DNA from 2 places in the Paraniabella yanshanensis genome. Region 2 is predicted to be linked to the other one. Evidence: riboswitches for the same ligand, from Rfam matches in the RefSeq annotation. Region 2 holds a riboswitch; the other holds the start of a gene.
The links. A riboswitch is a leader RNA that binds a small molecule or an ion and turns the genes downstream of it on or off. The one in region 2 is predicted to bind thiamine pyrophosphate.
Positions count from the first base shown of each region.

Region 1: linked by a shared signal. The riboswitch ahead of U0035_RS05030 (TonB-dependent receptor) and the one ahead of U0035_RS01280 (class I SAM-dependent methyltransferase) in region 2 are both predicted to bind thiamine pyrophosphate.

Region 1 is NZ_CP139960.1:1,299,920-1,307,259, reverse strand. Features, by position in the region: gene U0035_RS05040 (PASTA domain-containing protein) at 1-496, shown strand, start outside; gene U0035_RS05035 (rhodanese-like domain-containing protein) at 521-832, shown strand; gene U0035_RS05030 (TonB-dependent receptor) at 910-3,156, opposite strand; TPP riboswitch at 3,234-3,339, opposite strand; gene lepB (signal peptidase I) at 3,523-5,076, opposite strand; gene U0035_RS05020 (energy transducer TonB) at 5,225-5,659, opposite strand; gene U0035_RS05015 (alpha/beta hydrolase) at 5,799-6,623, opposite strand; gene lpdA (dihydrolipoyl dehydrogenase) at 6,741-7,340, opposite strand, start outside.
Region 2 is NZ_CP139960.1:377,682-385,021, reverse strand. Features, by position in the region: gene U0035_RS01310 (hypothetical protein) at 47-388, shown strand; gene U0035_RS01305 (MBL fold metallo-hydrolase) at 646-1,470, shown strand; gene U0035_RS01300 (2-dehydropantoate 2-reductase N-terminal domain-containing protein) at 1,604-2,389, shown strand; gene U0035_RS01295 (Trm112 family protein) at 3,468-3,773, opposite strand; gene U0035_RS01290 (thiamine phosphate synthase) at 3,754-4,404, opposite strand; gene U0035_RS01285 (AIR synthase family protein) at 4,401-5,456, opposite strand; gene U0035_RS01280 (class I SAM-dependent methyltransferase) at 5,456-6,178, opposite strand; TPP riboswitch at 6,234-6,324, opposite strand; gene U0035_RS01275 (L,D-transpeptidase) at 6,504-7,340, opposite strand, start outside.

The DNA of each region.
Region 1 (7,340 bases), 920 kb from region 2:
AATGCCCAACATCGTAGGAAGGAGTTTTCGGAATGCGTTAAGGGAGTTGGAGGCCGCAGGGTTAAAGCTGGGCGATACTACCTTCAGACCCGATTTTGCCAAGAACTCTGTGTTAGAACAATTATATAACGGGGTGCTGATTCAACCCGGAGCCCAGATACGTATGGGAAGTAAGGTAGACCTGGTGATCGGTTCGGAACTGAGTAATACCGCGTATGCTATTCCGAATCTGATTGGTCTTACGCTGGGGCAGGCCAGGGCTTTATTAAAGGAAAAAGGTATTGAGCTGGCGTCCATTATCCCCGACCCGGGCGTGCGTGATACCGTAAATGCTTATGTATACAGGCAGAGCCCCGAGCGCTTTGATGACGAGGGACATATTATCAGTATCAGGGCCGGACAGGTGATGGATGTATGGGTGAGCACTACCGCACCGGTAATTGATTCTTTAAGTAATCATGACCTTTCTGTTCCCGACAGCACAGATAGTGAATAATTAAAAAAGCAAACTTTAAATATTATGGAAACCATTACCGTTCAGCAATTGAAAGAAAAAATTGACAATGGTGAAAAAGTAAATCTCATCGACTGCCGGGAGCCGGCTGAGTACGAGGAGTACAATATCGGGGGTACATTGATTCCCCTGGGTAATATACAAAACGGCGACCTGGGCCCGCTGGAAGGAAAGCAGGACGAGGAGATCGTTATCCACTGCCGAAGCGGAAAAAGAAGCGCTGCGGCCTGTCTTTACCTGGATTCGCAAGGGTTCAAAAAAACGGTGAATGTAGAGGGAGGCGTTTTGGCCTGGAGAGATGCTTTTGAGGCAGAGTAAAAAAGGTGTAAAGCTCTTCTTACCGGAAGATGATATTGAAGGCCTGCGGAGCTGAATGCTCCGCAGGCCTTTGTAGTTTAGAAACCAAATGTTAATCCCACATTCCAGTTAGTACCGGCTTGTGTGAAGTAATAATTTTCTGTGGTCATTACACCATCATATAAATAAGTATAGGTGTAGCCGTTGTTTTCATATTTTTTGTTGAAAACATTATTAACCATCAGTATAATGCTGATGTCCTTAAAGACGTTGGATGAAAACTGGTAACGAACCCTGGCATCGGTTAATGCATAAGGATTAATGCTCCTGAGTTGGTTTTGTGAATTATCCAGGTACTGCCTGCCCACGTATTTTTCCAACAGATCAAAGTAAAAATGCTGCTTACTTTCCGGCTTGGTAAACGGCTCGAATGTTAACACGGCTCCGGCAACTGCATTAGGGGAAAAAGAAATGTCGGTATTGCTGAAGGATTCACTGATCTGCCCTTCATTATCATAGTCAACATCATATTGTACCAGGTTTTTTAATTTGTTCCTGCTGAAAGTGGCATTGGCACTGGCTTGCAGCCAGTAGGTGGGGCGATAGGCGGCCGTTAACTCAATACCCGCACGGTAACTGTTGTCGACGTTAATGCGGGCAGTGGCGCCTACATCGTTGATCTTCCCGGTAGCGATCAGCTGGTTATTATATTTCATATAATAACCATTAATGCCGGCTTCAAACTTTTTAGCATTAAATTGGTAACCAAGTTCGAAATCGGTTAGTTGCTCATGTTTAGGAGCTTCAGTGGTGTTCGCCTCAAAGTCATCCCGGTTAGGCTCTTTATTGGCCACTGCCACCGATCCGTACACTTTGCTTTGCGCGGTATTAGCATGTTTCATGATATAGCTCACACCTGCTTTAGGATTAAAGAATGTGTATTTTCCGCCGGATTGTAAGCCTGGGTTTTTCCTGAACCCTTCGATCGCATAATCTACCGACCTCAGCTGCAGGTCAACAAAGCCATACAAATTGGTGATAATTTGTTGCTGCAGCTTTGCATAAATATTAAAATCATTTTTAGAAGCGGGCAGGTTGTACCAACGGTAATTGACGGGTACGCCAACATCCGCCCATCTTATAAATCCGTAATGCTTGGCATCGTATTGGGTATACGCACCTCCGATATTGATATCCGTATTATTCCTGCTATAGTTTACAGAAAATACGGTTCCGTAATAATGATTGTCCAGCCAAAGCTGGCGGGTAAGGTTCGTAGATGTAATTACCGAATCTCCAATCACAGGGTTTTGTAACCCATAGTCGGAGAACGGATCGCCTTTTCTGTATTCGTTATAATATCCTTTACCACGGGTTAAAAAGAAGCTAAGATTTGCTGACCAGTAGGGATTGAATTTATGATTCAGGAATAGCTGGTAATAATCCTGCTGGTAATTATCGGTCTGGTCGTCGTAATAGTTTCCATCGGCCATTTTACCCAGGGTATTGGTGCGCCGGCCGGCAAGGTCCAGTTGATCGCTATAGCTTAAACCATCCGGGCCCTGGCCGTCGAAGAAAATGGTACCTATACCATTCCATGCCTGCCCGGTTTTCTCTTTACCTGATAAGAGGTTGAATTTGATATTGGTCATTTCATCCTTAGAGGTCCAGCCGGCTAAAAACTGCAATGATTTTAAATAGCTGTTAGAGCGCTGTATGTACCCGCTTGAGTTGATTTTAGATAAACGCACATCAAACTGGAAACCGCCGCGCAACAAGCCTGTACCGGCTTGTAATGTGTGTTTCCAGGTATTAAAGGAGCCATAGGCATTGCTGATGCTGGCAGAAGCCTGTTTGTTTTGTTCGATATTGTAAATATTCAATGAGGCTCCAAACGCTCCGGCCCCGTTGGTAGAAGAGCCTACGCCGCGTTGCAGCTGAACCGAACTGGTAGAGGAGGCAATATCGCCAAAGTTGACAAAGAACGCGCCCTGCGATTCAGGATCGTTAACCGGAATACCATTGAAGGTGACATTGGTACGCGCAATATCGGAACCCCTGATCCGCATAGAAGAATAGCCTATGCCCACGCCATCATCAGAGCTGGTTACTACAGAAGGAATCTGGTTGAGCAGGTAAGGAAAATTTTGTCCCAGGTTCTGTTTGGCAATTTCTTTTTTACCAATGTTGCTTACTGCAAAAGGCGATTTTTCGTTGAGGCGGGTAGAACGTACTTCTACGGGAGTCAGGAGTTGAACACTGTCAGATGGGATACTATCCCTTTGAGCGAAAAGAGATGAACCGGCTGTGCATGACAAGCCAATGAACACGAGAATCCTCTTCATTTGTTTTTTCTTTTTTGCCATACCTCAAGGCAGGCGGGTTAAAAAATTAATGAGAGGGAAATGCTGAAATGAGAAAGGATTAGAAAGTTCTTCCTTCCCTGCGCAGGCATTACCCTGATCAGGTTTACGGGTATTATCTCAGCTTCTCCGCCTGCTGGCAGATAGGCACCCCGGGAAACGCTGTGCTTTGTTAAAAGCGGTGCGAAGGTAGTTGTTTTAGTTGAAAAGTCGGATAGTTGACTGGTTAAATGGTTGAAAAGTAGGGAGGGTGAGAATGGTTAATAGTAGATAGTTCATGGATCATAGTTCATAGTATGACCTAATAGGGCTTGCTCTATGAACTATAATCTATCCACTATGAACTAACTACTTAATAATATTAAACAGCCTTTTCCATCTCGGACCATTATCATAGCTGAACCAGATCATCCAGGCTTTGCCAACTACCGCACTCTCCGGCACAAAGCCCCAGAAACGGCTATCCTGGCTTTTGTGGCGGTTGTCACCCATCATCCAGTAATAGTCCATTTTAAAAGTGTAAGTATTGGTTTGCTGCCCGTTGATGAAGTAGGCACCATTCCTGTTTTCGAGGGTATTGCCTTCATATGTGCGGATCGCGCGCTCATACATGGGGTAGGTCTCGGCGTTTAGAGTGACCGTGCCACCTTTTTTAGGAATCCAGATCGATCCGTAATTGTCTACTGTCCACGCATGGGCAACATCGTAATAAGGGAAAAGACTTTCAGAACCCGCGTCGCCACGAGCTACTTCCTTTATAATGCTGGTCGCATCTACCGCCGGTAATTTTTTTAGTATTTCCAGCTCAGGAAGCGTAAGATTGATATGATAAATACCATCCTGCCATGCACTGAAATCAGGACTGCCGCTTTCCATATTCAGGGCAATACCTGCTTCTCTTAAAAAATCCTCATCAATCTGCAGGTTGTTCTTTGTTTTGAAAGTATAATAGGTAGCTGCAGTAGGAGATACGTAGCCGGGTTTATTATTGATATAAACAATGCCGTCTACAATCTTTAACGAGTCGCCGGCAATACCCACGCAACGTTTAATATAGTTGTCCGTTTTATCTAAAGGGTGGCCAACTACCGGGAACTCATCGGGATTGGCCAGGATATACTGATCTGTTTCCGAGCCGGCTGCGGCTCTTCTTTTAATATCATAATAAGGGTTGGCTGACTCAAATTCTGGCCGGTGTATGACCGTATCACCGGCAGGGAAATTAAATACTACGCAATCGTTCCTTTTCACAGGCGCTGCGAACCAGCGGATATAAGGTAATTCTATCAAGGTAGAATAGGACTTGGTATTAACACTGGGAAGATAGTTGTGTACAAAGGGAACAGATAGAGGTGTATTAGGTATCCGGGGTCCATAACTAAACTTGCTCACAAAAAGAAAATCCCTTACCAGAAGGGTTTTCTCCATGGAGCTGGACGGAATAGTATACGCTTCAAAAATAAATGTGCGGATCAGGGTAGCGGCGATCACCGCAAAAATAGCGGCATCCACCCACTCTCGCCAGCCCGGCTTTTTATGTTTCTTTACGCCTTCTGCACCAATAAACCGCGCATCTTTATGATTGGCCAGCCAGGGAAAATAGAATGGGGCCAGCAAAGACGCCGCCGCATGATCTAAAAAAGAAAAACGGCAAAACACCTTTGCAAATTCTATAAAGATACCAGGGGTAATAAACCAGCCCACAACAGGTATGAACTGCCAGAATACCCAGTGTTTAGGGCGCTGTGCAATTTCCTGCATAATCCAGGTATTGTAAAAAGGTACATAAGCTTTCCAGGACTCGTGACCGGCTTTCTTGAATAATTTAGACAAACCAAACGACGGAAGTAAAACAAGCAGTAAACTAATCAGGTATACAACTAATAATTGATTGAAAGGCATCGGCCAGATTTTTAGCGGCAAATTTATTGGAAAGTAATGATATTGAAGTGCGAACCAGCTTAATTAACATTACTGATAAGGTATATCGAGTTTCTCGTAATGGTTAGCGACTATCCGAAATGAGAATCTTTCTCCTCATTGAGTGAGTTTACATTCGGTTAATTAGAAAAGTAAGCGATTGCTTTCTATAAGATCTAACCGCTTTTTCATTAAGCAAAGCTGGGATCCACCTGCCGGATTTTTTGATAACCCGAATGGTTTCTTCCTCCATACCATAGCCCATATCAGTAAGTTTCGAGAAATCAGTCAAAGAGCCGTCAGTATTGATAACAAAACCAATTACCACAGTATACCTCCCATAAGGTGCTCCATTATTTACGGGTATCCGCATGTTGAGGTTCCTTTGCACATGGTTGAGCCAGGAGCCCCGGTAAGCAGCTTTTTGGTCTACCTTCTCATAAATGGTGGAGTCAGCCTTAAAAATAGTAGTGTCTGCCTTTGAAACTTGTGCGGTTAGGTTTGTATAGTAAAGCAAACTCATCAATAAAAATATTGAAGTACACAATGGTGTTTTTTTACTCATAAGATTTTAATATATAGAAGACTAATATAATAAAACCTTTTCATAGCCACCTGTTTATTTATAGGTTGTTCTGAGGGGCGAGATTATTAAAGCAACAGGGATGATGTAAACAACCGGTCGTCGGGATTTAATTGTTCTATTAGTTCCGGGTCTTCATTTCATCGAAGTAGTTTCTGAAAAACAATAGCTGGTATTGGATCGAGTTTCTCCAATAAGGCCAGGCATGGCCGCCGGGCCGTTCCGTATAGTCGTGTGGAATTTTTAGCTCCAGCATTTTTTGATGTAGGGCTTTATTGGTTGCATAAAAAAAATCATCAATACCACAATCAAAGATTATGGCAATTGAATCTTTCGGGTATCGTTCAACGGCCTCCGCAACCGTGTGATCTTTCCAGTCAAAGCCCGTGGAATCAGGATTGCCGATAAGATGCTGAATATTCCATTTATTAGCAAACGGCCTTATATCCACACCGCCGCTCATGCTGCCACAGGCTCCAAAAGTATCCGCATGACGAAAGCCCAGGAATAAGCCGCCATGGCCACCCATGCTTAAACCTGTAATAGCCCTGCCATGTCGGTTTTGCTGCGTTTTATAATGCGTATCAATATAAGCCGGAACCTCAGTGCTGATGTGGGTTTCATATCGTACGGCAGGGTTTACTTTACTGTCAAAATACCAGCTGTCGGGGCTTCCATCCGGGCATACAATCATCAGCTGGTATTGGTCTGCATAAGCCTGTAATTCAGGCACACGCATAATCCATGTGGCATATTTTCCTCCGGCTCCATGCAGCAGGTATACAACAGGGAAATAACCGGTCTGCGCATAGCTTTGGGGTTTGATCACCACACAGGCTATGCTTTTCTTCATCGCATTGCTGTATATATTAACCGTATCAACAATGGCAGCTTTTGAAGATAATGCTACACCGGATAATAAGAGCAGGATCAATACTTTTTTCATTATTGCTTTTTTGATGGCTTATGAACGATCGGGCAACCTCGCAGAACTCCTTAAAGATAAGAACAGGGGCATAAAAAAACCTCCCCGGAGGGAGGCTTATTGATTAACCCAATTCTATTATAAGTGTATTGCTTCACCATAAGCTACTTCAATAGCATCTTTCACGCTCTCACTGATAGTGGGGTGGGGGTGAATCGCGTTTAACACTTCATGGTAAGTAGTCTCCAGTTTACGGCCTACCACTGTTTCAGAAATGATCTCTGTAACATTGTAACCGATCATGTGTGTACCTAACCACTCGCCGTATTTGGCATCAAAGATCACTTTTACAAAACCTTCTGCATGACCTGCAGCGCTTGCTTTACCGCTGGCGCTTAACGGGAATTTGCCCACTTTAACTTCGTAACCGGCTTCTTTCGCTTTTGCTTCTGTAAAACCAACACTGGCTACTTCAGGGTAGCAATAAGTACAACCTGGTACGTTGTTATAATCAATAGCTTCGGGCTGATGCTTGTACTTGCCTTCAGCATGTGCAATCGCTTCAACGCAAATGATCGCTTCTTTGCTCGCCACGTGTGCTAATGCCTGACCAGGAACACAATCACCGATAGCATATACACCTGCAACATTTGTTTTGTAAAACTTATCTACGTTGATTTTTCCCTTTTCAGTTTTAACACCCAGGGTTTCCAAGCCAATACCTTCGATATTCGCTGC
Region 2 (7,340 bases):
AACCGGACAATCTTGTCCTATTAATAACATCTAAACATTTTGTACAATGAAAAAAGTTGCAACTCAAATGGCGCTAGTGGCCTGTACCCTGTTATTGGCAGGATCAGCTTCTGCTCAAACTGATACAACCGGAAGGCCGGTACCCGACACAGTGGGCAGGCCGATACCCGACGATACGACCCGAATGCCAAGGGACAAAAAAAGATCTAAAAAAGACAGGAAAATGCCTAAAGACAGTTTAAACCGGGTTGTTAAAGGAAACAATTCCACTGCCATCTTAAATTCCCGTTGGACTTCTATCTCTCCAACGGTGTATGCTATTACTGGTGAAGAATTCATCACTTCCAAAGAGTTTTCTCCAAAGAAAGAAGAAAACAGGGAGATTTAGATTCAAAAATATGCTCTCCCTGAACGAAGCGGCGCTTACAAGATCGTAACTTTTACAGTGAAAGGGAATATGAGGTTATGCCGGGTAAAAAGTATTGAGACGTAAGACGTGCTCACAAAGACCGCCGCTATAAGGCGGTTTTTGTTTTTGGAGGTGATTTTTACTAGTTATCAGTTTTATGAATACATTGTAAGCCGGTATGCGGCTTTTTTCCATTTTTAGTTTACCCTGTTTCAATAAAAAGACTAATTTGCAGCGTGTCCAGTCTCTATTTAACATCTCTCAACTCCGGCAGTAATGGTAATTGTTATTATATCGGTAACGATGAAGATGCCGTATTAATTGATGCCGGCCTGTCCTGCAGAGAAACCGAAAAAAGAATGCACCGGCTGGGCCTCGCTATGAAAAAAGTTAAAGCCATATTTATTTCTCATGAACATAGCGACCATATACGCGGCCTCGAAGTACTTTCCCGAAAACATCAGCTGCCCGTATACATTTCTTCCACTACATTTCAGCACGCTGGTTTAAAGCTGGATCCCAACCTGGTCCGCCCACTGGTAGCAGGCACCGCTATTCTTATTGGCGGTTTGTTGATCAATTCTTTCTTAAAAAATCATGACGCTGCAGACCCACACAGTTTTACTGTAGAGAGCAGCGCCACCTGTGTTGGGGTATTCACAGATATTGGCAAAGTTTGTAATAATCTAAGTACACACTTTAAAAGATGTCATGCCGCCTTTCTGGAAGCCAACTATGACGAAGTAATGTTACAGAACGGACGTTATCCTTATCATTTAAAGAACAGAATCCGCGGTGGTCGCGGGCACCTGTCCAATAAAGAAGCCCTGGCTCTTTTTCTGTCCTGTAAACCAGCGTATATGAGCCACCTGCTTCTTTCTCATCTTTCTGCCGATAATAATCATCCGGATCTCGTTCGGGATCTGTTTATGGAACAGGCCGGTGGTACTAATATCATAGTCGCATCCCGTTACCAGGAAACACCTGTTTATGCAATTTCCGGTAATAAGTCAGCTGCCATAAGGGTACCACAGACCCGGAGCCAGTTAGCTTTGTTTTAGGAACCAGTGCTGCTTCAAATTAGCGTATGATCATCAGCCAGGTTACGAGACACCAGGCATAATTTGCTGCTCCGGAAGACTATTGTCGCAATGCGTCCAATTTCATACGTAATATTGACTCAAAAAACAGATTATGCTAAAGGGAAAAGTGGGCATCATAGGATGTGGTTGGCTGGGATACCGGATAGCCAGACACCTGAGCAATGATTACGAGATACATACCACGGTGACTACCGAAAATAAAGTCGAGCTTTTAAGGGCAGAAGGATTTCATCCTGAAATTGTCAACTTTGAAACACATAACAGGGAGTCCCAACAAAGTCCCTGGCAGAAGCTATCGCACCTCGATCATATCATTATTACAGTACCCATTTTTTCAAAGAGAGCGGAACAGCAAGTGTTAAATACCAGGATACGGAACCTATCCGGTTTTATATTAAAATTTGAAGGAACGCTTATTTTAATGAGTTCGATCGGGGTATATAAAGACTTAACCGGTGAAGTTACAGAAGAAAGGTTGCCGGCTGAAAATTGCACAGGAGAAAAGGAAATCAAACAATTATTCAAACAGGTAAATATACTGAGATTGGGAGGATTAATGGGCGATGAACGTTTACTTCATAAATATAAAGTCGCTGACTTAGACACAGAAGTCAATCATATACACTTTCTCGATATCTGCAAGGTGGTTGAGCTGCTCATTGTGAATGCTACGCGTTCGGGGCTTTACAATCTTGTAGCTCCCTTACACCCCTCGAAGAGAGCTGTCATCAATTGGCAAACAGAACTCAATGTCCTGCCATTGCCAAAGCCGGGCGGTAAACTTGTCCTGTCTCAAAAAATAACTGACGAGATGGGGTACGAGTTTGTGTATCCCGATCCGCGATATTTTCACATCTCCAATCACCCGACAGAATGAAAATGATTAACTCAGGTTCTAATCCTTTTGGAAACTGAATAGCTTTCTGGAATTATAGTGTCTTACCTGCTTATAAATTATCGTAACCGATGCATGTAGCATCCGCCAAAAAAAAGCTATCCATATACAACTCACCCAATAGTGACAATATGCATGATTACAATAATTTAGCTATTGTTTTCCCACACCATTTTTTTTGTTCGCCGACAATTTGTATATTTGAATCTGTTAGCCGCAGGTATCTCTAACCACATGAAAGCCCTCATGAACCGAGAACAACCAGCGAATACTAATAAGGCGAATTTCAAACAAGCTTTGCTCTATTAATCAACAGCGAAGTTTAGTGCTCTTTAATACAACTATCAAAATTCTTCAAGAAAAGCCCTTAAATCAATAATGAATTTTAAAACAAACTATAATATTCAAGAAACTAAATACCTGGTAATTTAATTCTGAATTGGATAATTATGCCAATCGGCTAAACCGTAATTATAGAAAATTATCCAGAGAGGTTTGTGTGCAGCGCCGTGATAAAGCATTAATCGTTGATTCCGGTTAAAGCCCGTTATATCCTATGCGGTTGCAGGCGCGTAACATAAGCCTGTTTTCATCTCAAGCCTGATCTGTAGTAGTGACTACAGCTGTTTATATTCTGCTCTGACGTCAAGGTTAGTGCTATATAAACCGCGTATTGCAGCTGTTCTCAAGCCCTGAGCAATTGCAAACGGAAGCTGTATTGCCTCGCCCTACAAGGACAACGGAGATTGTGTGTCTATTCAATAAACAACGTCTCTGCACATTACCTCAGACAGGCCTGATATGAGAATATACCGATCAATAAAATTCATATACCGGCAAGCCAGAAATCTGAAAAACTTAACGAGTTACTATCCCTGCATTTTTTATGCAAATCCACGATAAGGAACACTTTAATGTTCCAAAAGCAGCAAACCAGATATCAAAGACAACCAGGCGGACCACGATGGCGCAGCTGGTCGGTTTAAAAATCGCTTACTCTTTATGGCAAACGATCGCAGGCAACCAATTGTATCTCCATACCGCTAACTTATAACCGTATTTAGCCCACCAACACGGCCGGATCTCCCTCAGACATATCATCTTCAGCTTTTCCGGGGAGCCGGAAATTATGCATGACATTACCTTTCCCCCAACGCTCCAGTAAAGGTTGCTCCAGCTTTTGCTCCCGGTATTCATCCGGACTCATAATAGGTATACCAGATACAATGGGATAGACTCTCCTGCAATGCCTGCAGCATAATATACCTTCTATAACCTGATCTTCGATGTCCCTGGTAATGACTGTTAACTCGAGTTCAGCTTTATCAAAGGAACAACATAGTTTTTCAATAGTACTTAATCGCATTTTTAGTTTCTTTAATTTTAACCTGATAGCTTTTTAGTTGATCCAGGGGATCTGCGGCATTCATTATTCCTGAGACCACAGCAATACCTGAATAACTCAATGCAGCCAGTGTATGTATGTTGTCAGGATTGATACCGCCTGCCAGAAAAAACGGCATATTAGTTATCGCATGTGCGCTTCTGATTGTATCAAAGTTTACTAACTCGCAACTATTAGCGGTTGAAGAAGGAAACATAGAGCAAAATGAAATGTAGTCAAGCCGGTTTTCATCTGCCCATCGAACAGTAGACAGGTCATTGTTGCATGTAATACCAATAATCAGGTCCCGACCTATTTTCCGCTTTAAATGAACAATATCATGCGGCTTTTTATCAAAATGAACACCATCCAGATTGATTCTATTTAATAATTCCCACCGGTTATTGATCAGCACCGGTATGTTTTGGGAATGGCACAAATGACGCACCTGTTTTATCAACTGTAGCGGAGTTTCGTTGGGAAGAAAGTTATCCCATATCTGAACCGCTGCAATTTTCTCACTGACAATTTTTTCCAGGTTATTTAACAATTTATCCTGGTTGCCTGAGGGATCAACAATAAGATAAATCTCGCCTTGAATTTTCCGATTCATTTCCAGCCGCTTTTCAATGCTTTATAAAATACTTCCCAATATGGGTCAGCTTCTCTATATGTCAACCTGTTTTTTTCATCACCTTCGACGAGGATGATGCCGTTTTGCTTTTCGCGCAGTTCACCAACTTCCACACAGGGAATATTACGACTGGCCAACCTGGCAATAACCTCGCCCGACGACTCTTTCTTACAGGCAATGATCATTGCTCCCGCACCTACGCAATAACGCGGGTCCAAATCAAAAACTTCGCAGATACGGGCAGGAGCATCATCCACAGGCAGGCTATCATTGTATATAACCGCTCCGCATCCGGACGCAACACATAGTTCATAAATAGCACCCAACACACCGCCTTCAGTTACGTCGTGCATAGCAGTAACACCCGCATTACCGCCATTTGAGTTTACAGCCGATAAAGCATCCGGCAATGATGAGGTGTGATAAAACGATTCGCATGCCTTTTGGTACAGCTCCGCTCCAGCCCTGTTCCTGACTGTTTCAGGAAAACTCATTGCCAGTATAGCCGACGATGACAGTGCACAGGTTTTGGTTACTAAAATAACATCTCCCGGCGTCGCCAGTTGAGACAATAGTAACCGATCCTTAGGTAGCACCGCTGCCAAAGTACCCCCTCCCGCAATAGAAGAATTTTGACCCTCAATGAAACCTGTGTGTCCACCGGTTATGGCGACTCCTATTTCGAGGCAAAATTGGTGAATGTATTCCCAATAAATTTTAAAGTCGCTTTTTGAGAAGGAGGACGGAAGATTAAGTACAAATTGTCCATACATGGGTGCATGACCAGTAGTGGCCATGTCATTGGCCATTAAATGAACCGACATCCATGCCGACTCCTGCAATCCAAGTGAAGGGATTAGAGACAAAGGGTCGCTGGTAAGTGCCAGAACCATGCCTGCAGCTAAATCTATAACAGATACATCTACACCAAATCCGGGGCCTGTGAGAACTTCTTCACGCTGCCGGCCGCAGTTGTGATGAATAAATGTTTCAAACACCTGCTGGTTTACCTTACCCTGCTGTTCACTCATCAGGCTACATCTTTAAACTGTACATACAAGCCAAAAAAATCACCCAGGGGAAGCCCCCATTGCTGAACTGGAAACCAACCCGGGAGCCCGGTACAGGTCCAGCGAATAACATACTCCCGGCCTTCCAGGGCTCTATGAATAATATTCGTTAATTTTTTTGGGGTATAAAAAGTAGCTGTGATATAAAAAGGGTTTTTACCGAATAATTGCTGAACTCGACGTCTTGCTACTTTGGTAGAATTACGGTTCATCATGCCCATTGCTATACCATACCTGCCCACCCTTGCTGCTTCGCGAATAACTTTCACAGGATCTTTATAATATTCAAATGTGGTAATAAATGCAAGGGCATCAAAACTATGGTCTTTAAAAGGCATGTGATGGGAGTCTGCCATAACCAGGTCGCCCTGAAAAAGATGTTTAGCCTGCGAGAGCATCAGCGGAGAAAGATCGCCTCCGGTGGCTTCTATACCTATTTGCTGCCACCACCGGGTAAAACGAGCTGTTCCGCAGCCAAACTCCAGCAATGTTTTTACCCGCCGATCGGCACCAACCAATTGTTCCATAACTTTTTTCTGCCACAGTTCAGCGCGTTTATAGCGTCCTTCATACCATTGCTCATAGGTATCAGTATGTTCACGATTGAAAAACCATTCTGGCCTGCCTTGCCAGTTCTGCTGTTCCCGCGGTATTAAGTCTGTGGAGAATTTTTTGATATCCATTTCATTTTTTTTTAAGACCATCACCTGACAGATATCAAACGATGGAGCTTGAAACAGATATTTCAACTTGCATCCCTACGTTGGCATTATCCAAATCAGGTAACGGGTATGATCTCAGCCATTCAAAGGCACCCCGTGCTATGTTTCAGCAAACCTACATAAAATTGAATAAAGAGCCAATGAAAATTTAGAGCTCTTGATTTGCCGGGTTAATTTGGTGCAACAATAGATCCTTGGCAGATCTGATTTACCAACATTCTTATTGGGGTCGTGGTGTATTATCTTTTTAATTCGTCTGGTTAAGCTTTTTGGGTGCTAATTATCCTTACTGATGAGTAAGCTTCCCCGCATCCAGATTTACAGGAGCGGGATATCCTTTTGAATGTAATGCCGCAACAGCTACCACTACCTGTGTCTTCCCTTTAACAGAACGTGTTACTTTACCTTTTTTTACGCTGTGCTCTGTGTCTGAATCCGAAATGTTTTTTGTGCTATCAGGATTGATACCCAGGTTTGCTATGGGCTTTCCATTCGCATCCAGATTCATTTCCTGCAGCGCTGTTTGTATAGCATGCTGCTCGGGCTGAGGGAGGCTTTGCAAACTGATACCATAGATTCCTAATATTTTCTCCACTTCAGACAGCGTATTGGTGCCACGTTCATAAACGTCGCGATAAATAATAAGCCGGCCATTTTCTGCAACTATGGTTTCATAGCGCAGCTCTACCGGTATTAACCTGTTAAGTTTAGCCGTTTTTGTTTTTGCCCTATTTTTTTCGAAGCTTTTTATACTGTCTAATGTAATTGGCGTACCGGAAATCTGTCCCACCAATGCTGAAAAATCCTGAACCTGGTCATTGGTAAGCCCTACACAACCATGCGATGCAAAATTGCCCAGCTTTTCTGTTACTTTTCCCCCATGAATTAATGAAGGCATACCAATCGGAATCTTGATCACACCGAGAGGATTATCCTTACTATCAGCCGAAACCTTGCGGCCCGGTTTAAATTTACCCTTCACCCAGGCTTCATCCGGAGGTGTCCAGGTAGGATTAAAAATAATATTAGTAATGGCTCTCATGCCTGTTGGAAGCGGGAATTCAGGATAACCGATTCCGATCCGGTAGGTTTTTAGTAATTCACCATTTTCATAAACGTCCAT